4 regions of the Mesorhizobium sp. M0601 genome follow, and region 2 is predicted to be linked to each of the others. Evidence: predicted binding sites of a transcription regulator. Region 2 holds the regulator's gene; each other region holds the start of a gene.
The links. The regulator PhoB, encoded in region 2, activates phosphate uptake and scavenging genes when phosphate is short. The targets are predictions, from matches to a motif close to TGTCATNNANCTGTCAT.
Positions count from the first base shown of each region.

Region 1: the regulator PhoB is predicted to act here: its motif matches at 4,268-4,284, upstream of NKI41_RS05245 (esterase-like activity of phytase family protein).
Region 3: the regulator PhoB is predicted to act here: its motif matches at 4,885-4,901, upstream of olsB (l-ornithine N(alpha)-acyltransferase).
Region 4: the regulator PhoB is predicted to act here: its motif matches at 4,485-4,501, upstream of phnC (phosphonate ABC transporter ATP-binding protein).

Region 1 is NZ_JAMYQK010000003.1:226,547-233,787, forward strand. It holds gene NKI41_RS05225 (ABC transporter permease) at 1-448, opposite strand, end outside; gene NKI41_RS05230 (sugar ABC transporter ATP-binding protein) at 465-1,991, opposite strand; gene NKI41_RS05235 (sugar ABC transporter substrate-binding protein) at 2,048-3,106, opposite strand; gene NKI41_RS05240 (TIM barrel protein) at 3,148-4,137, opposite strand; gene NKI41_RS05245 (esterase-like activity of phytase family protein) at 4,387-5,865, shown strand; gene NKI41_RS05250 (L,D-transpeptidase) at 6,012-6,797, opposite strand; gene NKI41_RS05255 (MATE family efflux transporter) at 6,990-7,241, shown strand, end outside.
Region 2 is NZ_JAMYQK010000043.1:15,440-22,680, forward strand. It holds gene xylF (D-xylose ABC transporter substrate-binding protein) at 1-131, opposite strand, end outside; gene NKI41_RS27510 (ROK family protein) at 417-1,661, shown strand; gene phoB (phosphate regulon transcriptional regulator PhoB) at 1,671-2,360, opposite strand; gene phoU (phosphate signaling complex protein PhoU) at 2,377-3,084, opposite strand; gene pstB (phosphate ABC transporter ATP-binding protein PstB) at 3,117-3,920, opposite strand; gene pstA (phosphate ABC transporter permease PstA) at 3,917-4,768, opposite strand; gene pstC (phosphate ABC transporter permease subunit PstC) at 4,772-5,761, opposite strand; gene pstS (phosphate ABC transporter substrate-binding protein PstS) at 5,821-6,882, opposite strand.
Region 3 is NZ_JAMYQK010000020.1:51,970-59,210, reverse strand. It holds gene NKI41_RS18880 (DUF934 domain-containing protein) at 166-702, shown strand; gene NKI41_RS18875 (DJ-1/PfpI family protein) at 840-1,460, shown strand; gene NKI41_RS18870 (fatty acid desaturase) at 1,609-2,631, opposite strand; gene NKI41_RS18865 (hypothetical protein) at 2,758-2,961, opposite strand; gene grpE (nucleotide exchange factor GrpE) at 3,198-3,833, shown strand; gene olsB (l-ornithine N(alpha)-acyltransferase) at 3,946-4,821, opposite strand; gene NKI41_RS18850 (PAS domain-containing hybrid sensor histidine kinase/response regulator) at 4,971-7,241, opposite strand, start outside.
Region 4 is NZ_JAMYQK010000041.1:32,605-39,845, reverse strand. It holds gene phnH (phosphonate C-P lyase system protein PhnH) at 1-2, shown strand, start outside; gene NKI41_RS27080 (carbon-phosphorus lyase complex subunit) at 4-1,116, shown strand; gene NKI41_RS27075 (alpha-D-ribose 1-methylphosphonate 5-phosphate C-P-lyase PhnJ) at 1,113-2,084, shown strand; gene phnK (phosphonate C-P lyase system protein PhnK) at 2,081-2,857, shown strand; gene phnL (phosphonate C-P lyase system protein PhnL) at 3,027-3,734, shown strand; gene NKI41_RS27060 (DapH/DapD/GlmU-related protein) at 3,731-4,348, shown strand; gene phnC (phosphonate ABC transporter ATP-binding protein) at 4,583-5,431, shown strand; gene phnD (phosphonate ABC transporter substrate-binding protein) at 5,522-6,430, shown strand; gene phnE (phosphonate ABC transporter, permease protein PhnE) at 6,590-7,241, shown strand, end outside.

The DNA of each region.
Region 1 (7,241 bases), on a different contig from region 2:
TATAGATCAGCGCCAGCGCCCGGTAGGTGCTGAGCGTTCCCAGCGTGACGATGAAGGGCTGCAGCCCGACATAGGCAACCAGCACGCCGTTGAGCAGTCCGCAGGCGAGGCCGATGGCGAAGCCGGCGGCGATGGCCAGCGGAAACGGCACTCCGGCAACCAGCATCGAGGCCGAGATGACCGCCGAAAGGGCTGCCGTCGGCCCGACGGACAGGTCGATGCCGCCCGAGATGATGACCAGCGTCATGCCCAACGCCAGGCACGCATTGATGCTCGATTGCTGCAGGATGTTGATCAGGTTACGCTCGGCAAAAAAGCCGGGGACCAGCGCCCCGAAGACGGCGAGGATCACCACCAGGCCGATCAGCGTGCCGGCGTCGCGCACGGAAAACCGGTGCAGGAAATCTGCCCTTGGGCGCGCTGCTGTGTGTTGGGTTATATCGGTCATCGGCTGGTCCTGTCCGTTATGCACCGGCCCGATGGCCTTGCGCCTTGCCGGCCTCAATCTCCGTTTGGGGTATGGCGTACGCGGCGATCGCCTGTTCGCTGAGACTTGCGCGGCCCAGTTCGGCGGCGACCGTGCCGTCGCGCATGACCAGCACGCGGTCGGCGAGCCGGATCACCTCGGGGAGTTCGGACGACACGACGATTACCGAATGGCCTTCGGCGGCGAGTTCCTCGATCAGGTGGTAGATCTCCGCCTTGGCGCCGACATCGATGCCGCGCGTCGGCTCGTCGAACAGAAGGATCCGCGTTCCCGCCGCCAGCCAGCGGCCGATGATCGCTTTCTGCTGGTTGCCGCCGCTGAACAGGCGGATCGGCCGGTCGAGCAGGAACGGCCTGAGATTGACCCGCTTCATCTTCTCGGCCGCGACCCGTTTCAGCCTTTTGTGATCGATGACGCCGCGCGGCGCGAACACGCCCATCGAGGCCAGCGCCATGTTGCTGGAGATCGACCGCAACGGCACGATGCCTTCGCGCTTGCGCTCCTCCGGCACCAGGCCGATGCCGGCCGCGATCGCGTCGCGCGGACTGGAAAGCTTTACCGCCTTGCCGTCGATCTCTATTGCGCCTGATGAGGCCCGGTCGGCGCCGGCCAGCAGCCGCAGCAGTTCGGTGCGGCCCGAGCCGACCAGGCCGGCAACGCCCAGCACCTCGCCGCGATGCAGGTCGAACGAAACGTCACGGACCTTGGTTGCCGAGGCGAGGCCACGCACGCTCAGCCTGATCTCGGGAGAAGCATGCGAGCGGTGTTGTTCCTGGGCAAGCTCGCGGCCGACCATCATCGAAACGACGGCCTTTTCCGACACCTGCGCGAGATCGACGGTTTCGACCACAACGCCGTCGCGCATGACAGTGGCGCGCTGGCAGATGCCGAACACCTCGTCCAGCTTGTGCGAGACATAGACGACCGCGACACCGTCGCGTGCCAGACCGGCAATGACTTCCGCCAGCCGTTCGAACTCGCTCGGCGTGAGGCTCGACGTCGGCTCGTCCATCGCCACGATCCTGGCGCGGTCGAGCAGCGCCCGCGCGATCTCGACGATCTGCCGCTGCGCCACCTTCAGGCTGCCAAGCGGGGCTGCCGGATCGATGGTCGGGTCGATGGCGGCCAGCGCTTCCGCAGCGCGGCTCTCCTGCTCGCGCCGTGCGACGAAGACGCCGCCGCGCGTCAACGGATGGCCGAGGAACATGTTCTGGGCGACGCTGAGGCGTGGCACCTGCTGTAATTCCTGATGGATCATCGCCACGCCCGCGGCGCGTGCGGCGACCGGATTGTTCAGCGTCACCGGCTTGCCGTCGATCAGCACGCTTCCCGCCGTCGGTCGGTAGACGCCTGACAGTATGCGCAGCAGCGTCGATTTGCCGGCGCCGTTTTCACCGAGCAGGCCATGGATCTCGCCGGCGCCGACCGAAAACGACACGTCGCTCAGCGCCCGCACAGCCGGAAACTCTTTGGAAATGCCCTCGAATTGCAGCCGCGCTGACATTGCTTCGGTTCTCCAGGCAAGGTGCCGACCCAAGGCCGGCACCTGCCGGCCCTGCTCTACTGGCCCGCTGCCGCGTCCTCGAGCAGCGCCTTGCGCACGGCGTCGCCGGCGCCAGAGTAACGGTCGGCATTGTCCTTGGTGATCAGCGCCTGCGGCGTGGCGACGACGCGCGGCAGCTTCTGCCCGGCCACCAGCCGCAGCGCAGATTCCAGCGCCACCTCGCCGGTCAGCACCGGGAATGAATCGACGGTGCCAGTCAGCTCGCCGGCGCGGATCGAGGCATAGGCGTCGGAGATCCCGTCGGTGCCGAAGACCGCAACCTTGTCCTGCAGCCCGGCAGCCTTGACCGCCTCGACGATGCCCAGCGCCATGCCGTCATTATTGGCATAGAAGCCGATCAGATCGGGGTGCTGTTGCAGGATGTTGGTGGCCGCGTCGTAGGAGGTCTGGCGATCCCAGTTACCGGGGACGCTGGCGACGACGTCGAACTTGCCGGCCGCGGTGATCGTTGTCTTGAAACCATCGGTGCGCTGGACGGCGGCGTAGACGCCGGCCTGGCCTTCGACGATGGCGACCTTGCCGCCGTCCGGCCGGTTCTTGATGAACCATTTGGCGACGCGCACGCCGTTGTCGCGCTGGACATTACCGACATAATGCTCGGCCTGCGGGATGACCGCGTCGTTGACGTTGACCACCGGCACGTTGGCCGCCTTGGCCTGTTCCATGCTCGGCTGCAGGTTGGAGTCGGTCTGCGGCGAGACGAGCAGCACGTTGTAGCCCTGTGTGACCAGGCCTTCGGCGATGGTGAGCTGACCGAGCTGGTCGCCCTCGCTCTGCGCTGCCTGGTAGACGACGGGCACGCCGGTGCGGTCGCCGAACGACTTGTAGCCCTCTCCCAGCGAGCGCCAGTATTCATTGGTCAGCGTCTTGGAGACCGCACCCGCCTTGGTACCCTCGGGCAGCTTGGGGAACGCACCGAACCTGGCCTCGAGCTGCGACCAGTCGATGCGATCCTTCTCGGTGTCGGAATTGAGCGGCGCGAGGTCCGCGGAAAAAGCCGAGCCGATGGACAGCGCCATCAGGGCAGCGGCAGCGGTGGCAAGTAGAAATTTCATGATCTTCCTCCCTTGTTGAAAAACGGTCTATGCCGCCGGCCTCAGCTGTCCGGCCCGAGCATGGCTTCCTGGATGATGGCCTGCGAGGCGACCGCGTCCTGACGGTCGACGGCAGTGGACAGGCGATTGTCCTTTTCCAGCCGATCGACGAAGCGCAGCATGCGCTTGACAGTCGCGATGTTGACTTCGCATTCGTGGACCGGGTCGAGCCCGGTCATGTCGGGGAACGTGTCGAAGTAGATGGCGCCGGCATAGCCGTCTCGACGGATCTGCCTGAGCAGCTCGATCGTCTGCAGCGTATGCACGGCCCCGACCATCAGGCCGTCGTCGCGCTTGGCGTAGCCGTCGTTGAGATGCACGCCGAGCAGCTTGCTGTGTCGCGCCACGAGTGCTGCGGCAAAGGCCGGCTGCTCGTCGGCATAGAGCACATGGGCGAAATCGAGCGTCACGCCGAGATTGGGCAGGCCGATCTCGCGGATCGCCAGCAACGTCGTCGCCGCGTCCGGCATCAGGCTGTAGGAGCGCGGCTCGTTGGGTTTGTATTCCAGGCTGATTTGGCAGCCCGGATCATGCGCCGCAACTTCACGAATTCCGTCGATTTCGTGTTGCCAGAGCGCCGAGTAGTCGGCCTGGAAAGCATAATCGAAGCCATCCTGCCCGAGCCACAAGGTCATCAGGCTGGCGCCCGCCTCGCGGGTGGCGTCGATGCCGGCCTTGGTCAGGTCGATGGCTTCGCGGCGAATGGCAGGATCCGGGTTGGTGAAGGCGCCGAGCTTGAAAGCCGGATTGGAATAGTAGCGCATGGCGAAACCATTGATGGAAAGCCCGATATCGCCGAGTTTGCGCGCTATTTCCGCAGGCTTTTCATCGACATGGTCGGGGAAGTTGAGGTCGAGATCGGTCAACTCCGCAACCTTCGCCGCACGTGCCGCCATTTGCAGCATGGACGGTTTGCCGACAAGATCGGGCCACTCGGACTGTGGCCGCGAGGCAAAGGAATTGAGGCGGGTGGCGAAACGATAGGCAGTCATCGGGGACCTTTCATTGTCATAACTTTACATTATAACGACTATTTGTAAAGTCGTTAATTGCTCGCTCGGCGACGACGAATTCGCCATACCCAGGCCAGTTGCGACCATGGGGGACAAGCAAGCGCGGCACTGTCACGCAAGTATCATGTTCGCGTCCTAGATCGCTTCTCCGAAGGCTTTCGCGGCAATCCTCGATGCGACGCGGCGCTTTTTCAGATCCCGGCAGCTTTGTTTCAAAAGAGGATATCCATGAAAAACCTGCACCGAACCGCGTCCCTCGCCGTCGCGCTGGCGATGTTCACCGCCTTGACCCCGGCCTTGGCTGAAAACGCCGCGACCGTCGGCGGCGTCAGCTTCGTCAACAAGGGCCTGGTCGGTGTCGGCCGCATCCCGGCCAGCCAGAAGGACAAGTTCGGCGAGACGTTTGGCTCCGGCTCAGGCATGTCGATCAACGCTGCCGGCTGGACGCATGGCGCCGATGGCTACAAGGGCTCGTTATGGCTGTTGCCGGACCGCGGCTACAATGTAGTCGGTACCACCGATTACCGCCCACGCCTCAACACGATTGCCCTCGAGTTCGCCCCGATCGCGCCGGGTGCGGCACCGGCCACCGGCCAGGAACAATCGGGCCTCAAGGCGACGCTTGCAGACACCATGCTTTTGACCGACGACAAGGGTACCGACGCAACCGGCCTCGATCCGCTCAACGGCGTGCGTGCCGCGACCGACGACATGCCGATCCTGCCCGAAGCCAACGGCAAGCTCGCGCTCGATAACGAAGCGATCGCGCGGCTGCCCGACGGCACGCTGTTCATCTCGGACGAATACGGTCCGAACATCTACCGCTTCTCCGCCGATGGGCGTCTGATGTCGGCAACGCAGCCGCCGGCGGCGCTTGTCCCGATGCGTCACGGGACGCCAAACTTTGCTTCCAACAATCCGGGACTTGGCGCGGCAGACCCAGATCCGAAGGATCCCGAAACCGGCCGTCAGAACAACCAGGGCCTCGAAGGCATGGCGCTGACGCCGGACGGGAAGTTCCTGATTGCCGTGCTGCAGTCGGCCCCAAGGCAGGATGGCGGCGATTCCGCCTCGACGCGTCAGAACACGCGCGCGCTGGTCTACGATGCCTCGGATCCCGGCCAGCTCAAGCTCGCGCATGAATATGTCGTGCCGCTGCCGGTGTTCACCGATGCAAAGGGCAAAACCAAGATCGCCGCGCAGAGCGAAATCGTGGCGCTGTCGGACAAGACCTTCCTGATGCTGGCGCGCGACAGCGGCAATGGCCAGGGGCTGAAGGGCGACACCTCGCTCCACCGCGAGATCAGCGTCGTCGATCTGTCTGCGGCAACCGATGTCGCCGGCACAGAATTCGACAAGGACAAGCCGCTGGCGCCCAAGGGTGAGCTCGATCCATCGGTGACGCCGGCCAAGCTGACGCCGCTCATTGACATCAACGACAAGACCGAGCTCGGCCGCTTCGGGCTGCACAATGGCGCGCCCAACGACCGCAACAACCTTTCGGAGAAGTGGGAGGCGATGTCGGTGGTGAGCGTCCTCGATCCGACACTGCCCGACGACTATTTCCTGTTCGTCGCCAATGACAATGACTTCCTCACGCAGGACGGCTTCCAGGTAGGCGCGGCCTACAAGGCCGAGGATGGCGCCGATGTCGACACCATGTTCCTGGTCTATCAGGTCACGCTCCCAGGCCTCGCCAAGAAGTAGCGGCACCCATACAGGCGGACGCGCGGAACGCGTCCGCCTGAGCTGGCGCGATTGAGCGGTCGTGCCCTTCAGTTGCGGCTCGCCCGCGCAAGGACGGTGTCCTGGTGCGTTGCAAAACCTGCGACTGACGATCCAGTCGAAGGCACTTACCTCAACATCTCCGCGTCCTTTGGCACGCCGGCATCGATCGGCTCGGCCGTCCTGTTCGACACGGCGGCGATCTTCCCGGCGGCCGACAGGTTCGGGCGCACGAAGACCGGCGCGACGCCGTCGACGCGGCTGTAGAGGTCGATAATGTCCTGATTCATGAAGCGCACACAGCCGGAGGAAGCGTTCTTCCCAATGGAATCCCACTCCGGCGTGCCGTGCAGCCTATACATCGTGTCCTTGCCGTCACGGAAGAGATACAGCGCGCGGGCACCAAGCGGGCTCTGCGGGCCGGGCGGCATGCCGTCCTTGTATTTCGCCAGTTCCGGCCGGCGTTGGATCATTTCCGGCGGCGGCGTCCAGACCGGCCACTTCTTCCTCGCCTGAACCACGGCGCTGCCGGTCCATCCGAAACCGGCCTTGCCGAGGCTGACGCCATAGCGAATTGCCTTGCCGCCGTCGCGCACCAGATAGAGGAAGTGCTCGGAAGTATCGACGACGATCGTGCCGGGTTTTTCTCCAGTGGGGTCGGCCACGATTTGACGCACGAATTTCGGATCGACCTTGGCTACCGGGATTGCCGGCAGTTGATAGCCCTCGTCGATGCGCGCGGCATACATGCTTGCGGCATCGCCGAAAGCCGGATCGCTTGGTGCCGCGGGCACCGGCGCCGCCACGTCCGTCGTAGTGCACGACGAAAGAGCCACGGAGGCCGCGCCCAGAGCGGATGCACCAAGAAAGGCGCGCCGGTTCAGGCGCTCAAAAAACAACGGAATATCGGACATGAGCCCCCCGGCCTACCCATGAGATCCAGGAAAATGCGGCCCCACGCGTGCGGGATCAATATACGATTCCGGAAGGTTGAGAAATGCTTAGATCAAGGCACGCCAGGCGGAATTTACAGCGCCGCATCGACCTCTCCCGTTAAATCGGCAATCATTGCGGACTCAAGACAAGCCTTCGCCGAGTTGCCTGCCATGGACGACAACATGCCCCCGCGCCGGCAGACCGGCGACCTCACCAGTGGGCCTATCCCGCGCACCCTGTTGCTGTTTGCCCTGCCGGTGCTCGGCTCCAATGTGCTGCAGTCGCTCAACGGCTCGATAAATGCCGTGTGGGTCGGCCGTTTCCTCGGTGAAGCGGCGCTGACCGCCACGTCCAATGCCAACCTCGTGCTGTTTCTCATCCTCGGCACCGTCTTCGGCATCGGCATGGCGGCGACCATCCTG
Region 2 (7,241 bases):
TCGGTCTTCCAGCGCTCTTCCTGGAAGTTCGACCAGGAAACGCCGATGACCTTGTCTTTAGCCTGCGCCACTGACGCCAGCGCCAGCGTCATGGCGACACCCGCCAGAATGGCGGTCGTGAATTTCTTCATCATATCCTCCCTGCGCCGCGTACGGCGTGATCAATTGGCTCAAAGACCAGCTTAGAAGCTCTAATTTTTTCGAGCCTCGAAAAAATACTGGCCCGATCTCCGGCTGCTGTCAACATCGATTCTGATGGATTTTGATGACTCTGCGAGTTTTTTCGAGCGTCGGAATAAACGATGACAGCGCCACCTGCATCTGACACTATTTGCCTCATCCGACACTATTTGTCGGACATTACCGACGGCTTCCGGTTCATGAGCGGCCGCGGCAACCGGGAGGAAAGCAAAACAATGTCGGTCGGAATCCGCCATGACGATTTGCGCCGGCGCAACCGGGCGATGGTGATCTCGGCGGTGCGCCGGGCCGGCCAGCCATCGCGTACTGAGATCGCAGCTACCACCGGCCTCAGTCATTCGACCATATCGGCGATTTCTTCCGACCTGATACGGGAAGGCATCCTCGCCGAGAGCAAGCCAAGTGAGCCCGTTTCGTTGAAACGCGGTCGTCCGCAAGTCGGCCTCGCCCTCAACCCGGAAGCGGCGGCGGTGCTGACCGTGGTGTTGTCGCTGAATTTCCTTTCGGCCGCCATTATCGACTATACGGGACAGGTGGTCGCCGAGGAACAGCGCCGGCTGGACACGCTGACTATGCCGCGCGACGAGCTGATCCGTGAATGCATGGCCATCGTCCGGCGCCGGCTGCAGGATCCAGATCTTGACGTCCGCAGTGTCGCCCGCATCGCCCTGGCGATTCAGGGCATTACCGACTCCCCTGCACGCGCCATGCTGTGGTCGCCGATCACGCCGCAGACCGACATCGCCTTTGCCGATATGCTGGAGGACGAATTCGGCATCCCGGCAACGGTGGAGAACGACTGCAACATGATGGCGGTGGCTTTGCGCTGGCGCAATCCGGATCGCTATCGCGATGACTTCATCGCCATCCTGCTTTCGCATGGCATCGGCATGGGGCTGGTGCTGAAGGGCGAACTGTTCACCGGGACGCATTCCTCGGGCGGCGAATTTGGCCACATGATCCATCGTCCGGGCGGCGCGCTCTGCCGTTGCGGGCGGCGCGGCTGCATCGAGGCGTATGCCGGCAACTACGCCATCTGGCGCAACGCCAGGCAGATGAGCGAAGACAGCGAACCGGTCGCCGATGTCAGCGACGCCGACATGCGCGCACTGGCGGCCCGGGCGCGCGAGAAAGATGGGCCGGAACGCGAGGCCTACCGCAAGGCCGGCGAAGCGCTGGGTTTCGGTCTCGGCTCGCTGTTCGCGCTGATCGATCCGGCACCGGTGGCGATGGTCGGCGCCAGTGCCGCCGCCTTCGATCTGATCGAGCCGGCCTTGCGGAAGGCAATCGCCCAGACCGCCGGCGGCCAGCATTCAGGCTCGATCTCCTTCGATACAGAGCCGAACGAATTGCCTCTGATCCGCGAAGGCTGCGCGATGCGGGCGTTAAGCTTCGTCGACCAGGAGATTTTCGCGCCGGGCGCGCAAATGAGGCCCAGCGTCAGAAAGAACGTAGCCTGACCAGGCGGGTCAATCTTCCCTGATCGCATAGCCGGCGCCGCGGATGGTGCGGATGACATCCGGCATCCGGCCGTTGTTGACGGCTTTGCGCAGCCGCCCGACATGCACGTCGACGGTGCGTTCGTCGATGTAGATTGTCTCCCCCCAGACATTATCGAGTAACTGGCTGCGCGAGAAGACACGGCCCGGATGCCGCATCATGAACTCGAGCAGCCGGAATTCGGTCGGCCCGAGCCTGATTTCGCTCTTCTTGCGATAGACCCTGTGCGATTCGCGATCGAGCACGATGTCGCCGACCTTCAGCACGCTGGACAGCACTTCCGGCTTGGCGCGCCGCAGCAGCGCCTTGACCCTGGCCATGAATTCCGGTGTCGAAAACGGCTTGACCAGATAGTCGTCGGCGCCGGTCGAAAGACCGCGCACCCGGTCGCTCTCCTCGCCGCGCGCGGTCAGCATGATGATCGGCAGCCGCTCGGTTTCGGGGCGCACCCGCAACCGACGACAGAGCTCGATGCCGGAAACCGCTGGTATCATCCAGTCGAGCACCAAAAGGTCGGGCACATTCTCCTGCAAACGGATCTCGGCTTCGTCGCCGCGTGTCACCACCTCGACCTGGTAGCCTTCGGATTCGAGATTGTAGCGGAGCAGCACACCCAACGGCTCCTCGTCCTCCACCACCATTATGCGTGGTGCGATCATCGGCTGGGCACCCCCATCATGTCACCGGTGCGGACATTGTCGTTTCGTCCTGCTTCGGACGATTGACCGGCAATTGCTCGCCGGTCAGCACATAATACGCATTTTCGGCGATGTTGGTGACATGGTCGCCGATCCGCTCCAGATTCTTGGCGCAGAACAGCAGGTGCGTGCAAGCGGTGATGTTGCGCGGATCTTCCATCATGTAGGTCAACAGCTCGCGGAACACGGACGTGTATTTGACGTCGATGCGCTCGTCGGCGGCACGCAGCTTGGCCAACGCGGCCGCATCGCCTGCAGCATATTCCTCGATGACACCCTGCACCTGGATGAGAACCAGCTGCGCCATCGCGTCGATGGAATGCGACAGGTCCCGCGGCGTGGCGCTGAGGCCGACCGCACTCACGCGCTTGGCGATATTCTTGGCAAGGTCGCCGATGCGTTCGAGGTCGCCCGCCATGCGGATCGCTCCGACCACATGGCGAAGATCGTGGGCCATCGGCTGGCGTTTGGCGATCAGGGTGATGGCGCGGTCGTCCAATTCGCGTTGACGCGCATCCATGATGGCGTCGTCGGAAACGACGCGTTGCGCCAGCACGTTGTCGGAATTCAACAGGGCCTTGGTCGCCCCGCCGACCATCGAACCGGCGAGGTCGGCCATGTCGCGGATCAGCTTGCTGATCTGCTCGAGATCCTCGTCGAAAGAAGCGACTGTGTGTTCGCCCATGGTCCTGTCCTCATATGCATGATCGGAACGGCTCAGCCGAAGCGGCCAGTGATGTAGTCCTGCGTGCGCTTCTCGCGGGGCGACGTGAAGATCTTCTCGGTCCGGTCGAACTCGACCAGTTCACCCAGATACATGAAGGCCGTCTGGCGCGACACGCGCGCCGCCTGCTGCATGTTGTGGGTGACGATGACGATCGTGTAGTCGGCTTGCAATTCGTCGATCAGTTCCTCGATCTTGGCAGTCGACAGCGGGTCGAGGGCCGAAGCCGGTTCGTCGAGCAGAATGACTTCCGGCTTCACGGCCACGGTGCGGGCGATACAGAGCCGCTGCTGCTGCCCGCCGGATAGGCTCAAGCCGCTGGCGTTGAGCTTGTCCTTGACCTCGCTCCACAGCGCGGCGCGCTTCAACGCCTGTTCGACGCGGCCGTCCATCTCGGACTTGCCGAGGTTCTCGTAGAGCCTGACGCCGAAGGCGATGTTCTCGTAGATCGACATCGGGAACGGCGTCGGCTTCTGGAACACCATGCCGATCTTGGTCCTGAGGAGGTTGAGATCCTGCGACCGGTCGAGAATGTTCTTGCCGTCGAGCAGCACCTGGCCCTCGGCCGTCTGTTTTGGGTAGAGCTCATAGATGCGGTTGAATACACGCAGCAGCGTCGATTTCCCGCAGCCCGAAGGGCCGATGAAGGCCGTGACACTGCGCTCAGGCAGCGACAGGCTGATGTCCTTCAGCGCCTTGCTCTGGCCGTAGTAGAAGTTGAGATTCTTGACCTCGATCTTCGTCTTCTCGGCGACCGTTTCGGCCATCGTCATGTCTGGGGACAACATCTGTGTCATCTGTCCTCTCTGCGTCCGGTAAGGCTGCGGGCGAGGATGCTCAAGCCCAGAACCGTCAGGGTGATTATGAGTGCGCCGGTCCACGCCAGTTGCTGCCATTCCTCGTAAGGGCTGAGAGCGAACTGGAAGATGGTCACCGGCAGGCTGGCCATCGGCGCGTTGATATTGCTGCTCCAGAACTGGTTATTGAGCGCGGTGAAGAGCAGCGGCGCCGTCTCGCCGGAAATGCGTGCTATCGCCAGCAATATGCCGGTGACGATGCCGGACAATGCGGCGCGGTAGGCGACCGAACGGATCACCACCCAGCGCGGCGCGCCGATCGCGGCACCGGCTTCACGCAACGCGTTCGGCACCAGGTTGAGCATGTCTTCAGTGGTGCGCACGACCACCGGAATGACCAGGATGGCAAGCGCAACGGCGCCGGCAATGGCCGAGAAATGTCCCATTGGCCGCACCATCAGCTCATAGACAAACAAGCCTATGATGATCGACGGCGCCGACAACAGGATGTCGTTGATGAAGCGGACGACGGTGGTGATGCGCGAAAAGCGTCCATACTCGGCCATGTAGGTTCCCGCCAGCACGCCGATCGGCGTGCCGACGACAACGGCGATGATCGTCATCAGCAGGCTGCCCGTGATGGCATTGAGCAAGCCGCCGGCCTCGCCCGGTGGTGGCGTCATCTCGGTGAAGACCGCGAGCGAAAGCCCGGCTGTGCCCTTATAGACCAACGCGCCGAGAATGAGCGCCAGCCAGGCAAGCCCGATGCCGGCGGCGACGACGCAAAGCGCCATCATCACCGAATTCCTGGCTTTGCGGCGGCTGTGGAGCGATGAGGATGTCGACATCGGTCAGGCTCCCGTACGGGCGTCGATCCGCATCAGCATATAGCGGGCGGCGGCGAGGATCAGGAAGGTGATGACGAAGAGGATCAGGCCGAGCGAAACCAGCGAGGAGGTGTAGAGGTCGCCGTCGGCCTCGGTGAATTCATTGGCGATGGTCGCCGAGATCGTCGTGCCCGGCGCGAACAGGGAGGCACTGATGCGATGTGCGTTGCCGATGACGAAAGTCACCGCCATGGTTTCGCCGAGTGCCCGGCCGAGGCCAAGCATGACGCCGCCCATGATACCGATGCGGGTATAGGGAATGACCACGCGCCGGGTCACTTCCCAGGTCGTGCAACCGATGCCATAGGCCGATTCCTTCAGCACCGCCGGCACCGTATCGAAGACGTCCTTGGTGATCGAGGTGATGAAGGGCAGCACCATGATGGCGAGGATCAGCGCCGAGGTCAGAAGGCCGATGCCGTAAGGAGGGCCGGCGAAAAGGCTGGATAGTCCCGGCACGCCGTGGAAGATGTTGATGATGAAGGGCTGTATCGTCGTCTGCAGGAACGGCGCGAACACGAACAGGCCCCAGATGCCGTAGATGATCGAAGGAATGCCGGCCAACAGCTCGACCGCTATGCCGATAGGACGCCTGAGCGGGCGCGGGCAGAGCTCGGTGAGAAAGATTGCAATGCCGATGCCGATCGGAACCGCGATCAGGATGGCAATGGCCGCCGTCACCAGCGTGCCGTAGATCGGCGCCAGTGCGCCAAATTTTTCCGTAACGGGATTCCAGCTCTCAGTCGTCAGGAAAGAAAAACCGAACGACGACAGCGCCTGCCATGAGCCGGCAAACAGCGAGATGGCGACACCGCCGAGGATGACCAGCACAAGAATTGCGGAAGCGCGGGTGAGTCCGCGGAATATGGCATCTGTGAGCGCGAAGCGCCGCACAGTAGCTTCCCTGGCCCGGGCTGCTGCAGATGATTGCATGGCATCGGAAGCGATGGTCATTGGGTCCTCGCGATTAAAGGCAACAGGGAGGGCGCCATCGACGCCCTCCCTGGAGGAGATTACATAGCCGAGTAGAGCGGCTTGCCGTCGTCGCCGACGACTTCCTTGGCCCACATGGCCTTGACGCTCTCAACCACCTTGTCGGGCATCGGAACGTAGTCCAGCTCGCCGGCCATCTCGTCGCCCTTGTCGTATGCCCAGGCGAAGAATTTGAGCGCTTCGCCGGTGGTCGCGGCATCATCCGGCTTCTTGTAGAGCAGGATCCACGTTGCCGCCGTCATCGGCCAGGACTCGGCGCCCGGCTCGTTGGCGAGGATGACGCCATAGCCCGGCTGCGAGCTCCAGTCGGCATTGGCCGCTGCCGCCGAGAACCCCGCCGCGGTGGGCTCGACCTTCTTGCCGTCCTTGTTGATCATATCGGTGTGGGTGAGCTTGTTCTGCTTGGCGTAGGCATATTCGACATAACCGATCGCGCCGCCGGTCTGGGAGACGTTGTTGGCAACGCCCTCATTGCCCTTGGCGCCGATGCCGACCGGCCATTCCACGGCCTTGTCGACGCCGACCTTTTCTTTCCAGACCGCGCTGACGTCGCCGAGGTAATAGGTGAAGTTGAACGTCGTGCCCGAACCATCGGAACGGTGAACGACCGCGATCGCCTGCGAAGGCAGCTTGACGTCGGGATTGAGCTTCTTGATCGCTTCGTCATCCCAGCTCGTGATCTTGCCGAGGAAGATGTCGGCCAGCGTCGGGCCGTCGAGAACCAACTCGCCCGGCTTGATGCCTTCGAGATTGACGACGGGAACGATGCCGCCCATCACCATCGGGAACTGAGCCAGTCCGGTCGCTTCAAGCTCGTCGCCCTTGAGCGGCGCATCCGAAGCGCCGAAGGTAACGGTCTTGGCCTTGATCTGCTTGATGCCGCCGCCGGAACCGATCGACTGGTAGTTAAGGCCAACGCCGGTGTCTTTCTTGTAGGTGTCGGCCCACTTCGCATAGATCGGGTAGGGGAAGGTGGCGCCGGCGCCGGAGATGTCCGCGGCGAGCGCGGCGGACAGGGTGAGGGTGGTCGTCGCCGCAGCCATTGCAATCGCAACGGCCGCCGAGCGGATGAAATGTCTCATGTGGCCTGCTCCTGTTCGGAATATGGTCTCTCGGCGCCATTCCTCCGGCGCCCGCTGAGGCCAATAGCCCCCGATTATTACAGTCGCATGACAGTTTCATGTCGCTCCGGTAACGACGTCCAGCCGGGTTAAGAAGGAGCGGCCGCGGGCTTTTGTCGGCATGGGCCGCGGTTTGCCGCTGGAATCAGCAGCTTGCGTGAATTCCGGCCGGCATCGTCTGCTCGGCGATCGCAGCCACCGGCTTTAAAAGAAAAAAGCCGGACGGGAGCGCGTTGCATGCAGCCAGAACGTGTCATGGCCGCGCCATCGCCGAAACAGGTCCGTTGGGGTAAATCTGACCCTGTTTCTTGCCGGCGGTC
Region 3 (7,241 bases), on a different contig from region 2:
ACGGCGGCTTCCTGCGCTTCCGGCGCTCACGTACCCAAAGTACGCTCCGCTCCGGTTCTCGGAAGCCACGCAGTTTGGTCGCTTCGCGCCCGCCTTCGGTTCCGGCTCGGCCTGACCTGAATCTCACGGTGCACTTTAGAATCTTTGGACTTGGGAATTTTCTTGATGAGCGATTTGATAGCCGAAAACGCCATGCGGCTGTGGACACCGGATGGGTTCCGCGAGGACGAGTGGGTTCATGCCGAAAGCGCCGAGGCGCTGATCGGCAATGGCCGTTTCATCCTGCCGTTGCAGGCGTTTCTCGGCCTCGATCCGGAGGTGCGGCGGTCGGCGAAGGAGCGCATCGGTGTGCTGCTGCAGCCCGGCGATCAGCTCGAGAAGATCGCAGGCCTGCTCGATCAGCTGTCGCTGGTGGCGCTGGCGTTTCCGGCGTTCAATGACGGCCGCTCGTTCTCCAAGGGCGAATTGCTGCGCAGCCGTTATCATTTTGCAGGCGCTATGCGCGCCACCGGGCAGGTGCTGATCGATCAGTTGCCGCATATGCTGCGCGTCGGCTTCGATGAATTCGAGGTATCGCACCCGGTGCTGCTGAAGCGGCTCGAGCAAGGCCGCACCGGCGGACTTCCGCTGTTCTATCAGCCGGCGGTGAAGCCGGAGGCCAAAGGCCCGAAATATTCCTGGCGGCGGGTGCGCGCCGGCTGATCCGCTCCAGAGGGCCAGAAGCCCTATCTGGTCGGACCACATTCCCGATTCAGCCTTTTATTTTGCGCCTCTCCGCCTTAGGATGGGCCCATTATTTCGCGATCCGAATAAATGTGGCCACAAGGGAGGAACCGGGTATGGCTGGCAAGAAGATATTGATGCTCGTTGGCGAGTTCAGCGAGGAGTACGAGATTTTCGTCTTTGAACAGGCCATGCATGCGGTGGGCCACACCGTCCATGTCGTTTGCCCCGACAAGAAGGCCGGCGATATCCTGAAGACCTCGCTGCACGACTTCGAGGGCCACCAGACCTATACGGAAAAGCTCGGCCACGACTACATCCTCAACAAGACGTTTTCCGAGGTCAATCCGGCCGACTACGATGCCGTCTACGCGGCGGGCGGGCGCGGGCCGGAATATATCCGCATCGACAAGGGCGTGCAGGCGCTGGTGCGGCATTTCCATGAGACGGGAAAACCGATCTTCACCATCTGCCACGGCGTGCAGATCCTGATCGCGGTCGACGGCGTGGTGCGCGGCAGGGAAGTCGCGGCGCTGCAATATTGCGAGCCGGAAGTCACGCTGGCCGGCGGCATCTATATCGATGTTGCGCCGACCGGCGCCCATGTCGACGGCAATCTGGTGTCGGCCAAGGGCTGGCCGGGCCTTGCCGCCTTCATGCGCGAATGCCTGAAAGTGCTGGGCACCGAGATCCGCCAGGGCGAGATCCTGATGCGCGACCAGCGCCGGGCGGCTTAAGCTCGGAATGTGGAGCCCGCCGCACCCCTAACGCATGTCGCGCAAAAGTGTCAGCGGTTTTGCGATAACGGCATGCATAAACAACAACCTAAAGCGCGTCGCGTGAAGGCCGGTCGAGCGCGACGCGCTTTAGGTGCGGCGGTATGCTTTACACGGCCATCCGCGCTTCGCGGAACGATACCAGCTTGCTGCGACTCTCGTCCCACAGCGCCAGCTTGACGCAGCGCAGGCTGTCGAGGAGTGTGACGCGGCCGATCTCACGCAGCTCCGGATAGTCCCTCAACACTTCCGGAAGCCGGTAGCATGGCACCTTGGCCGAGAGGTGATGCACGTGGTGGACGCCGATATTGCCGGTGATCCAGTTCAGCACCGGCGGCAGGTCGTAATAGGACGAACCGTGCAGGGCAGCGTGCTGGAATTCCCACTCGGAGTCCTTTGTCCACTCCGTCTCCTCGAACTGATGCTGGACATAAAACAGCCAGATGCCGGCCGATCCGGCGAGGATGACGATCGGCAAATGCACGACCAGGAACGCGCCGGGGCCAACGAACCAGATGAGCAGCGCGGCGATGACCGCGATGGCGAGATTGGTCGACATCGACGACACCCAGGGGGTGAAACCGCCCCGCATCATGCCCAAGGGCAGTCTCTGCTCGAAAATGAAGATCCATATCGGGCCAAGGCCAAACATCACCAGCGGATGGCGATAGAGGCGATAGGCGAGCCGGCCCCGCCATGACAGCTGCCGATATTCAGCGACCGTCAGTGTCTTGATGTCGCCGGTGCCGCGCTCGTCGAGATTGCCGGCGCTGGCGTGATGGGTTGCGTGGGCGCGGCGCCAGCAATCGTAGGGCGTCAGCGTCAGCACGCCAAGCACGCGGCCGATCCAGTCGTCGGCATAGCGATTGGCAAAAAAGGAGCCGTGGCCGCAATCGTGCTGGATCATGAAGATACGCACCAGAAAGCCGGCTGCCGGAAGGATGAGGACCAGACCCCACCAATGGCCATAGGCATAGGCGGCCGAGGACAGTGCCCACAGCGTGGCGAAGGGGATGAGGGTGATGGCGAGTTCGACGGCGCTGCGACGCCTGTCGGGCTTTTTATAGCGCGACAGAATCTTCAACCAGGCGCGCTTGCTGTTTGCCACAGCTTCGGGTGAAATCATGTTCATCATGAAACATAGGCGGAGCGGCGCGCTGCCGCAAGGCGGAGATCACGCAAAGTTACTGCGGGTAAATGTCGCGCGATGGCGAGGAATTGCGGCCGCAATCGCAGGTCGCGTTGCTGGCGACGGTGTCTACCGACGGCGCCCGCCTGCGACCACCTTGGCTTCGACGCCGTCCAGGCGGTCGAGCAATTCCTTCAGACGGTCGGGAATATCGGACTCCGTGCGGAAGGCCGGTAAGGTGCGCAGAAAGCGCTTGGTCGCCTCGGTGCCGAGCTGGCGCCGGATATCGGCGGCGAGCCCGTCGCGTTTTTCGCCATTCCTGCGGGGCATCATCCAAAATCCTGTGTCGGCTTCGAAACTCTTCCAGGGGAGGAATGGTTCCCGCATTGTAGTATGCTGGCAAGCAAAGCCGTCGGGTACGGTAAAGTTTGAATTAAAATCGAAAGGTCTGCGCCGTCCGCCATCAAGCAGCGACAGCGGCTGCAGTATCGCTTGCCCCTTGATTTTTGGCCGCTAAACCTCGATATCGGGCGCAAATCCACACCATTCGAAAATGACGGGAAACGGCGATGAGCGACCAGGCAAAAGACGAACGCGCGCCCGATGAAGCCGAGAAGACCGAGGCTGCCGCGGAGCCAAGGGAAGGTGGCGTCGACGGCGACTATGAAGCGCTTGTGCGGCTTCTGAAGGAAAACGAAGAGCTGAAGGATCGCGCGCTGCGCGTCGCGGCCGACATGGAGAACTTGCGTCGCCGCACCGCCCGCGACGTCCACGACGCGCGCGCCTATGCGGTTGCCAATTTTGCCCGCGACATGCTTTCGGTGTCGGACAATCTGCGCCGTGCGCTGGATGCCATCCCGGAGGAGGCCAAGGCTTCGGGCGATGCCGGCTTCAAGGCGCTGATCGACGGCGTCGAGATCACCGAGCGCGCCATGCTGTCGGCGCTGGAACGCCACGGCGTGAAGAAGCTTGAGCCCGAGGGCGAGAAATTCGATCCGAATTTCCACCAGGCGATGTTCGAGGTGCCCAATCCCGACGTACCGGCCAACACGGTCGTGCAGGTCGTGCAGCCCGGCTATTCGATCGGCGAGCGTGTGCTGCGGCCGGCCATGGTCGGCGTCGCCAAGGGCGGCCCCAAGCATGTCGCAAGCGAAGCGCCGGTGGAGCCGGGGCCGGTCAACGAGCAGGCTGAGAAAGATGCGTAAGTTAGGGGAGTAGGGGAATAGGGCAGTACGGGAGTAGGGAATAGCGCTACGTCGGGTAAAGTAGAGCAATTGCCTACTCGGGCCGTTGCCTTCTCTCCGCCTACTCCCCTATTCAGGCCGCAAACCGCTGCGCTTCTCCGCCATAATAATTGACGTAGCGGGCGCCGATCTCCTTGACCGGCATCACCACGAACACGTCGACCGTCGAGAATTCACGATCAATGACGCAACCGTCGCCGATGCGTGCGCCGACGCGCAGATAGCCCTTGACCAGCGGCGGCATCGCCGCGATCGCCGCCTTGGTGTTGACGGCCTCGATCGGCATCAGATCCATGGAACAATAGCGCCCGGCGACGGCGCGCACGTCCCAGGATGAATTCGTCCGGCAGTGGTGGGCAAGATAGGTCAGCGCCTCGGCATGTGCCGCAGGCACGGTGCCGTGGAACGACGCGCAGCCGGTCATCACGCCGATGCCGTAATGGTTGATGTAGGCCCAGATGCCTTGCCACAGCGCCTCGATGGTGCGCTTCGAGCGGTATTCCGGCAGAACGCAGGAGCGGCCGAGCTCGAGGAAGCGCTGGCCGGGATGCCGCGCGATGAGCTTGGTCAGCTCGAATTCACCTTCGGAATAGAAGCCGCCGGCGGCCGCGGCAATCTCCTGCCGCAGCAGGCGGTAGGTGCCGACGATGCGGCGATGCTCGGGGCCGGAAAGCGAAGTATCGAAGACCAGCAGATGATCGCAGAGGGGATCGAAGCGATCGGCATCGCGGCGGTCCTGCATCTGGAACAGGTCCTTCCTGGCACCAAGCTCGTCGTAGAACACCCGGTAGCGCACTTCCTGCGCGGCAGCGATCTCGGCCTCGTTGCGGGCGAGCCGCACTTCGAGATTGCCGATGCGGCCGAGCGATGCGCCTTTTATGACGGCATCGGCGTTCCGGCCGACGAGCAAAGGCCCGCTGGCGTTCGGCCGAGCATCACATTCCGGCATGACTGTATGCACGAGTGATTCTCCTTCGAGCCATCCCTCTTGGCACGGGGATACGGTGTAGGTGCAACAGGATTGTGACAGTACCGTGATACGGCTCTGCGGGCAATACTTCGTCGGCTGGGCAATCTATCAACCGTCTATGTTGTGCCTCAGGCGGCCGCTTGCCCTTCGACCGCATGAACCAGGGCATCGGGGTCGAGCGGCTTGGTGACGAAGCCGCTGGCACCGTGAGCGAGCACGGCGTGGCGGGTCTTTTCCTGGCTGTCGGCCGACAGCACCATGATCGGCACTGGCGGCACCGCGGTCTCCTCCTCATGGCGGCGGATGGCGGCGATGGCGTCCAGGCCGTCCATGACAGGCATATGCAAGTCCATCAGCACCACGTCGTAACGGTGCTTGTGGCCGGTGCTGATGACCGCCTCGACGGCGGCCTTGCCGTTGCCGACCACTTTCACGCGATGCCCGGCCTTCAGCAGCGTGGCGCGGGCCAGCATGGCGTTGATGTCGTTGTCCTCGGCGATCAGCACCGACAGGCCCTGCTGGCGGGCGCCAATGGCGTGCCCCGCCTGCGCGCCGCGCCTTTGCAGTTGCGGCTCGGCGATGACCGGCGCGTGGCTGGTCAAAAGCACGCGCAGCAATGTCTCGCCGCGCACCGGCCTCGCAAGGAAGGTGGCGTAACCATTGGCACGGAACTCGCCAAGCATGCCACGGTCGGTCGGTGCAATCAGCGTCACTGCCTCGCAATCGGCAAATCCGCTCTGGCGCAGGCGCCTGAGCAGCCTGCCGTCGCTTTGCTCCATGGCAGCATCGATCAGCAGCACGTCGCAGCTCTCGGCGAAAGGGGTGGCCTGGGCGGCGGCGGTGGCCAGATCGACCGTGCCGCCATTGGCGCGAATGGTGCGGGCGAGGGCTTCGGCCTCGACCAGGTTCTTCGACACGATCACGGCATGCCGGCCCGACAGCGCGTCCTGGCGGATCTGCGGCGCCTCGACGGCGGAAATAGCGGGAATCTCGAAGACGAATTCGGACCCCTGGCCAAGCCGGCTTGACACAGAGATAGTGCCGCCCATGGCGGTCACCAGGCGCTTGGAAATGGCGAGACCGAGGCCGGCACCGCCATGCGCACGGGTCGAGGTGCCGTCAGCCTGTTCGAAGTCCTCGAATATGCGCTCCATGTCCTCCTCGCGCAGACCGGGGCCGGTGTCGGTGATGGTGAAGCGGATGCGGTCGGTGGTTTCGGTGCGGACGCGGGCGATGCTTGCCAGGACGCCGCCGCTGTCGGTGAACTTGACGGCGTTGCCGATGAGATTGAGCAGCACCTGCCTGACCCTGCCGGGGTCGGCGGTGATCAGCTGCGGCACGTCGGGTTCGACATGACAGCCGAGGCCGATATCCTTGGCAAAAGCCCGCGCCGCCAAAAGCTCGATGACATTGTCGGCGATCTCGCGCACCGACATCGGCTGCGGTTCGGGATCGAAGCGGCCGGCCTCGATCTTGGAGTAGTCGAGCAGGTCCTCGATCAGCGCCAGCAGCGCGCTGGCCGAGGTCGAAATGGCGCCGACATAGGTCCGCTGCTCGGGCGAAAGGCTGGTGTCGGCGAGAAGCCGGGCCATGCCCATGATGCCGTTCATCGGCGTGCGGATCTCGTGGCTGACGGTGGCGAGGAAGCGCGATTTGGCCTGGCTCGCATATTCGGCCCGCTCGCGGGCGGTGATCAGCGAGGATTCGGCGCGCTTGCGAGCGGTGATGTCGCGGGCGATGGCGCGATGCGAAACGGCGCCGCTGTCCTTGTCGCGCACCGACAGCTCGATCCAAGAGAACCAGCGTGGGCCGTCCGGCGTGCGAATGGCGACGTCGGTGGAACTCAGGCATTCATGGTCGGAAAACGCGGCGTCGGGGACGATGCCGACATCGATGCCTAGTTCGGCCAGGGTCTTGCCGGCAAGGTCGCGCTGGTCGGTTTCGACAAGGTCGGCGAAAACCTTGTTGGCGTAGACAATGTGGCCGTCGCGGTCACGATGGACGACGAGATCGCCGAGTGCATCGATCAGCCCGCGAAAGCGCTCCTCGCTCTCCTGCATCTCCCACATGCGGTCGGCCAGCGTCTCTATTTCGGCGCGGCTGCGGGCGGTCGTGGCATCGAGCAGGGCCACCGCGCGGCGCTCGGTGCGCCTGTTGCGCAGATGCATGGCGAGCCCGGCGATGGCTGTCGCCAAAAGGCCGATAGTGATGAAGATCGGCGCCCCGGTCAGATGCGAAAAGCCTGCCAGCACGACAATGGCGACGAGCGTCAGGAAGGGCAGGCCTTCGCGGTTGGAGGCCGGCAGTTCCGGCGCCAGCGGTGGCGCGGCGACAAGCTGCCGTCCTGGCGCCGCGGGGGCCGTCCCGTCGGCCCGTTCGGCTGGTTCCGCCTCTCTGAT
Region 4 (7,241 bases), on a different contig from region 2:
AGGATGTATGTCGCGGTAAAGGGTGGCGAAGCGGCCATTCGCGACGCCCACAAACTGCTCGCCGACCGCCGGCGCGGCGACCGCTCGGTGCCCGCACTTCGCCTCGACCAGATCGTCGAGCAGCTGGCGCTCGGCGTCGACCGGGTGATGAGCGAAGGTTCGCTCTACGACCGGGAATTGGCGGCACTCGCCATCGTCCAGGCGCGCGGCGACATGATCGAGGCGATCTTCCTGGTTCGCGCCTATCGCACGACGCTGCCGCGTTTCGGCTACACAAGGGCGATCGACACCGGCACGATGCTGGTCGAGCGACGGGTGTCGGCGACCTACAAGGACCTGCCCGGCGGCCAGCTGCTCGGCCCGACTTTCGACTACACCCACCGCCTGCTCGATCCCGAGCTCGCCGCCGGCGGCGATGTCGCCGAACCGGAGCAGCGCGCAGGCGAGGCGGAAGCCATGCCGCGCGTGTCGGCGATCCTCGCCCGCGAAGGCCTGATCGAGCCCGACGGCGACATGCCTGGGGATCATGTCCCCGGCGACATCACCCGCGAGCCGCTGGAATTCCCGATGGCGCGGGACATCCGCCTGCAGGCGCTGTCGCGCGGCGACGAGGGGTTTCTGCTGGCGCTTGGCTATTCAACCCAGCGCGGCTACGCGCGCAACCACCCGTTTGTCGGCGAGGTTCGCATCGGCGAGGTCGAACTGGAGCTCGAGGTGCCGGAGCTGCCCTTTGCCGTGCCGCTCGGCAGCATCCGCGTCACCGAGTGCCAGATGGTCAACCAGTTCAAGGGCTCGGCAAAGGCGCCGCCGCAATTCACCCGCGGCTATGGCCTCGTCTTCGGCCAGAGCGAGCGCAAGGCCATGGCCATGGCGCTATGCGACCGCGCGCTGCGCGCCTCGGAGTTGGGTGAGGATGTCATCGCCGCAGCGCAGGACGAGGAGTTCGTCATCTCGCATTCCGACAATGTCCAGGCGACCGGCTTCGTCGAGCATCTGAAGCTGCCGCATTATGTCGACTTCCAGGCCGAGCTCGACCTCGTGCGCCGCATGCGCGCCGAGCATGATGCCCGCGAAAATGCCGGCAAGGCCGAAGAAAAGAGGGAGGCAGCGGAATGAGTGCACAACCAGCGGACATCGCCACCTACAACTTCGCCTATCTTGACGAGCAGACCAAGCGGATGATCCGCCGCGCCATCCTCAAGGGCATTGCCATCCCCGGCTACCAGGTGCCGTTTGCCTCGCGCGAAATGCCGATGCCCTATGGCTGGGGCACCGGCGGCGTGCAGGTCACCGCTTCGATCATTGGCCCGGACGATGTGCTCAAGGTCATCGACCAGGGCGCCGACGACACCACCAATGCGGTTTCGATCCGCGCCTTCTTCAAGAAGGTCGCCAATGTCGCCGTCACCACCGAGACGGCCAAGGCGACCATCATCCAGACGCGCCACCGCATTCCCGAATATCCGCTGCGTGCCGGCCAGGTGCTGGTCTATCAGGTGCCCATCCCCGAACCGCTGCGCTTCCTCGAACCACGCGAGACGGAGACGCGCAAGATGCATGCGCTGGAGGAATACGGTCTGATGCATGTAAAACTCTACGAAGACATCGCCAGGCATGGCCGCATCGCCACCACCTACGCCTACCCGGTCAAGGTTGAGGGCCGCTATGTGATGGATCCCTCGCCGACGCCGAAATTCGACAATCCGAAGATGCACCGTTCGCCGGCTTTGCAATTGTTCGGCGCCGGCCGCGAAAAGCGCATCTACGCGCTGCCGCCCTTCACCGATGTGGTCAGCCTCGATTTCGAGGACCATCCGTTCGAGGTGCAGACCTTCGACCAGCCCTGCGCGCTGTGCGCGGCCGAGAACGTCTATCTCGACGAGGTCATCCTCGACGACCATGGCGGCCACATGTTCGTCTGCTCCGATACCGATCATTGCGAGAGGCGGCGCAACGCCCCTACCTCCCCCTTGTGGGGAGGTCGCGCCGAAGGCGCGGGTGGGGGTACTGCCACCGCCTCACCCCCCACCCCGGCGCTACGCGCCGACCCTCCCCACGAGGGGGAGGGTAAGGAGAAGCAATGACAGACGAACCGCTGCTGCGCGTTTCGGCGCTGTCCAAATTCTACGGCTCGCGCGTCGGCTGCGAGAACGTCACTTTCGACCTCTGGTCGGGCGAAGTGCTGGCGGTGGTCGGCGAATCCGGTTCCGGCAAGACGACTTTGCTCAACTGCCTGTCAACTCGACTGCTGCCCAGCTCCGGCACCGCCAGCTACCGGATGCGCGACGGCCAGTTTCGCGAACTTTACCGCATGAGCGAGGCCGAGCGCCGCTTCCTGATGCGCACCGATTGGGGTTTTGTCCATCAGAACCCGGCCGACGGGCTGCGCATGACGGTGTCGGCCGGCGCCAATGTCGGCGAGCGGCTGATGGCGGTCGGCGACCGCCACTATGGAAAAATCCGCGCCACCGCGGTCGACTGGTTGTCGCGTGTCGAGATCGACGAAGACCGCATCGACGACGAGCCGCGCGCCTTTTCCGGAGGCATGCGCCAGCGCCTGCAGATCGCCCGCAACCTCGTCACCGGGCCGCGGCTGGTGTTCATGGACGAGCCAACCGGCGGCCTCGACGTCTCGGTGCAGGCGCGCCTGCTCGATCTGTTGCGCGGCCTAGTCACCGATCTCGGCCTGGCGGCCATCGTCGTCACCCACGATCTCGCCGTAGCACGTCTGCTGTCGCAGCGCATAATGGTGATGAAGGACGGCCGCGTCGTCGAAAGCGGCCTCACCGACCGCGTCCTCGACGATCCGCGCGCGCCCTACACCCAGTTGCTTGTGTCCTCGATCCTGCAGGTGTGACCATGGGACGCATTTGCCTGGCACCTACCCCCACCCCGCTGCTTCGCAGCGACCCTCCCCACAAGGGGGAGGGTAAAACGCCGGCGCCCTACCTCCCCATTGTGGGGAGGTCGGACCGAAGGTGGGGGTACTCCGGCCCGCAGACAAATGACGATTGGAGAACCCTCTGATGGCAACCCCGCTCGTTGTCTCCGATGTCGCGAAGAGCTTCACCATGCATCTGCGCGACGGCATCAAACTGCCGGTGGTCGCCGGTGTCTCGTTCGCGATCAGGGCCGGCGAATGCGCCGTGCTCGGCGGCCCGTCCGGCGCCGGCAAGAGCTCGATCCTGAAGATGCTCTACGGCAATTATGCCGCCGACGAAGGCCAGATCATCGTCCAGCACGAGGGCGGGCTGATCGATCTCGCAACCGCCAGCCCGCGCACCGTGCTTGCCGTGCGCCGGCTTACCATCGGCTATGTCAGCCAGTTCCTGCGCACCGTGCCGCGTGTCTCTGCGCTCGATGTCGTGGCCGAACCGCTGGTCGAGCGCGGCGAGGAGCGCGAGGTCGCGCACGGCAAGGCACGCGCCTTGCTGGCGCAGCTCAACCTGCCGGAGAAGCTCTGGGCGCTGCCGCCGGCGACGTTCTCCGGCGGTGAACAGCAGCGCGTCAACATCGCGCGCGGCTTCATCACCGAGCACCCGATCCTGCTGCTCGACGAGCCGACCGCTTCGCTCGACGCCAGGAACCGCGACGTGGTGATTTCCCTGATCGCCACCAAGAAGGCGGCGGGCGTCGCTTTGCTCGGCATCTTCCACGATCACGACGTGCGTGAGGCGGTGGCCGACCGTATCATCGACGTGACCGCCTTCGCCGCCGGAAAAATTGCCGCATGACCAGGAAACTGTCGGAGGCGCCGCTGATCCACGAGACGGCGGAAGTCGAGAACTCGACGCTTGGCCGCTGGACCGAGATCGCCGAGCGCTGCCGGGTTTCCGAAAGCACGCTCGGCGACTATTCCTACATGATGCAGGACTGCGGCGTCTGGTGCGCAACGATCGGCAAATTCGCCAACATCGCCGCAAGCGTGCGCATCAACGCTACCAACCATCCGACCTGGCGGCCGACGCTGCACCATTTCACCTATCGCGCCTCGGATTATTGGGACGACGCCGAGCACGAGAGCGAATTCTTCGCCAAGCGCCGCGCCAAACGCGTCACCATCGGCCACGACACCTGGCTCGGCCACGGCTCGACCATCCTGCCCGGCGTCACCGTCGGCGATGGCGCTGCGGTCGGTGCCGGCGCGGTGGTGTCGAAGGACGTCGCGCCCTACACCGTCGTCGCCGGCGTGCCGGCCAAGCCGATCCGCGAACGCTTCGACCGCCGCACCGCGGAGCGCTACCAGGCGCTCGCCTGGTGGGACTGGGACCATGCAAGGCTGCGCGCCGCGCTCGACGATTTTCGGGAATTGTCGGCGGAGGCGTTTCTGGAGAAATATGGCGGCTGAGGGTCGTGAATGGTGAATGGTGAATGTGAATGGGGGCAGCGGACAGGTTTCGAGGCTCAGGGAAGCCGTTCTTATCACCATTCACCATTCGAGCTTCTCGCGCCGAGTTGATCCCGCCCCGCTCCAGGCTGTGGGCAGTAACAAAACTGACATCGTTCCGACACCGCAGGTTCATGCGGCTGCGCTAGCCAGGGTAAACAGACCTTCAATTGCGATTGGACTGGAGCCTGCACCATGTCAGCTACGCTCGAAATCCGCGGCGTCACCCGCCGGTTCGGCAAGAACACCGCCGTCAGCAATGTTCACATCGCGATTCCGCAAGGCCAGATGGTCGGCATCATTGGCCGCTCCGGCGCCGGCAAATCGACGCTGCTGCGCATGATTAACCGCCTCATCGATCCCAGCCAGGGCTCCATCCTGTTCAACGGCGTCGAGGTCTCCGGGTTGCGCGGCTCACCGCTCCGGCGATGGCAGCGCGACTGCGCCATGATCTTCCAGCAGTTCAACCTGGTGCCGCGCCTCGATGTGCTGACCAATGTGCTGCTCGGCCGGCTCAATCACCGTTCGACCGTGTCCAACCTATTTGGCATGTTCTCCCGCGGTGAATGCGCCGAGGCGGTTGCAGCCCTCGAGCGCCTCGACATCGCCCGCACCGCCCTGCAGCCGGCCGGCACGCTTTCCGGCGGCCAGCAGCAGCGCGTTGCGATTGCGCGCGCCATGATGCAGCAGCCGAAGGTGTTGCTGGCGGATGAGCCGATTGCCTCGCTCGATCCGCTCAACGCCAAGGTGGTGATGGATTCGCTGCAGGATATCAATTTGCGCGAGGGCATCACCGTCATCACAAATCTGCATACGCTGGATACGGCCCGCACCTACTGCAACCGCATCATCGGCATGGCCGCCGGCAAGGTCGTCTTCGACGGCCCGCCTGAAGCCCTCAACCGCGAGGCCGTGCGCATGGTCTACGGCGCCGACAGCAATGGCGGCGAAATCTCCGAGGCCATCACCTCCACCAGTGTCGCCATCAAACAGAAAATCGCTGCATCCGCCGGACCGCTCGAGCCCGCATTCCCGGGATATTGAGAACGGCCTGATCGCCCGCCCGCGTCAAAGGCACCTGTCAAAAAATTCGAACGCTACCGGCGCGAGGCCGGGACCAACAGGAGAGAGATAATGTTCAGGAAGATGGTTTTTGGCGCCGTTTCATTGCTCGCCATCGCGGCAAGCGCCGCTCACGCCCAGGATATCAAGGAATTCCGCATCGGCATCCTTGGCGGTGAAAACGAAGCGGACCGGCTGCGCAACTTTCAGTGCCTCGCCGATCACCTGAAGTCCGAATTCGGCTTCGAGAAGGTCTCGCTGTTCCCGGCCGCCGACTATGACGGCGTTATCCAGGGCCTGCTCGGCGGCACGCTCGATTTCGCAGAGCTTGGCGCGTCGGGCTATGCCAGCGTCTACCTCAAGGATCCGAACGCCGTGACCCCGATCCTCACCACCCAGCAGACCGACGGCGCGACCGGCTATTATTCGATCGGCCTTGCGCTGAAGTCGTCCGGCATCACCGACATCAAGTCGGCCAAGGGCAAGAAGCTCGGCTATGCCGACCCGGATTCGACCTCCGGCTACCTGATCCCGCTGACCCAGATCCCGAAGGACACCGGCGCTTCGAACGAAACCTTCTTCGCCTCGACCCAGTTCAATGGCGGCCACGAGAACAACCTTCTCGCGGTTCGCGACGGCAAGGTCGATGTTGCGGTTGACGACTCCTCGGGCATCGGCGACTTCAAGAACGGCTACACCTCCGGCACCTTCCACAAGGAAGTCGCCAAGGGCGCCGTGGACCCCAACGATTTCGTTGAAGTCTGGCGCTCCGGCTTGATCCCGAACGGCCCGCTGGTCGTGCGCACCGCACTCGGCGGCGACATGAGCGCCAAGCTCGCCAACTTCTTCACCGGCCTGCCGGCCAAGGACAAGCCTTGCTTCGAGGCCATCGAAGGCGGCGATTTCACCGGCTATGTTCCGGTGAAGCCGGACTTCTACAGCGTCATCGTCGAAGCCCGCAAAGCCGCGATCGGCGGCTGACGACAATTTCGAAAAGGACGGCGTCCATTAGAGCGACGTGCGTCCACTTGGACGCACAAAGTACGCTCTAACACTTAGATGCCGCATCGTGCTTTCCGAAAGTCGACTTTCGGGCCGATGCGGTCGCCGCCCTTTTTGTGTGTCCGCTCGTGACCCCGTATGACCTTCGCCGCTACAATTCGTTCAGACGCGGTCCGGCAGGCAGCAGACGCCTGGCGACGCCAGACGTCCTTGCGACGGTTCTACACGGCGCTCGGCATCGGCTCACTGCTTGTCGCCATGTGCACAGCCATGTGGTTCGCCGACGAGGCCAATGCCGGACATTTCTTCGATCGGCTGCCGCACATACTGGATTTCCTTAGTTGGCTTGTTCCCAAGGACTGGAACGACGTCTGGCGGGCGCTGTTCGACATCACATCGCCGCACGACAAGGGCAGCCAAGAGTTCAACTTCCCGCTTGGCCGCGTCTATCTCTGGGGCGGCTTTTATCTACCCGAATATTTCGAGCTGATGCTCACCACGCTTAACGTGGCGCTGGTTTCCACTTTCATCGGCTTTGTCTTTGCGGTGCCCTTTTCCTTCATCGCCGCGCGCAACTTGACGCCGAGTCCGGTGCTCAGGCTCGTCGTCAAGCGCTTCATGGAACTGCTTCGCGCCTTCCCCGAGATCGTCATTGCCGGCCTGTTCGCAGCCATCCTCTCGACCGGCCCGGTCGCAGCCGTTATCGCCATCGGCCTGCATTCCATCGGCGCCCTCGGCAAGCTCTTCTACGAGATCAACGAAAACATCGACATGCGCGCCGAAGAAGGCC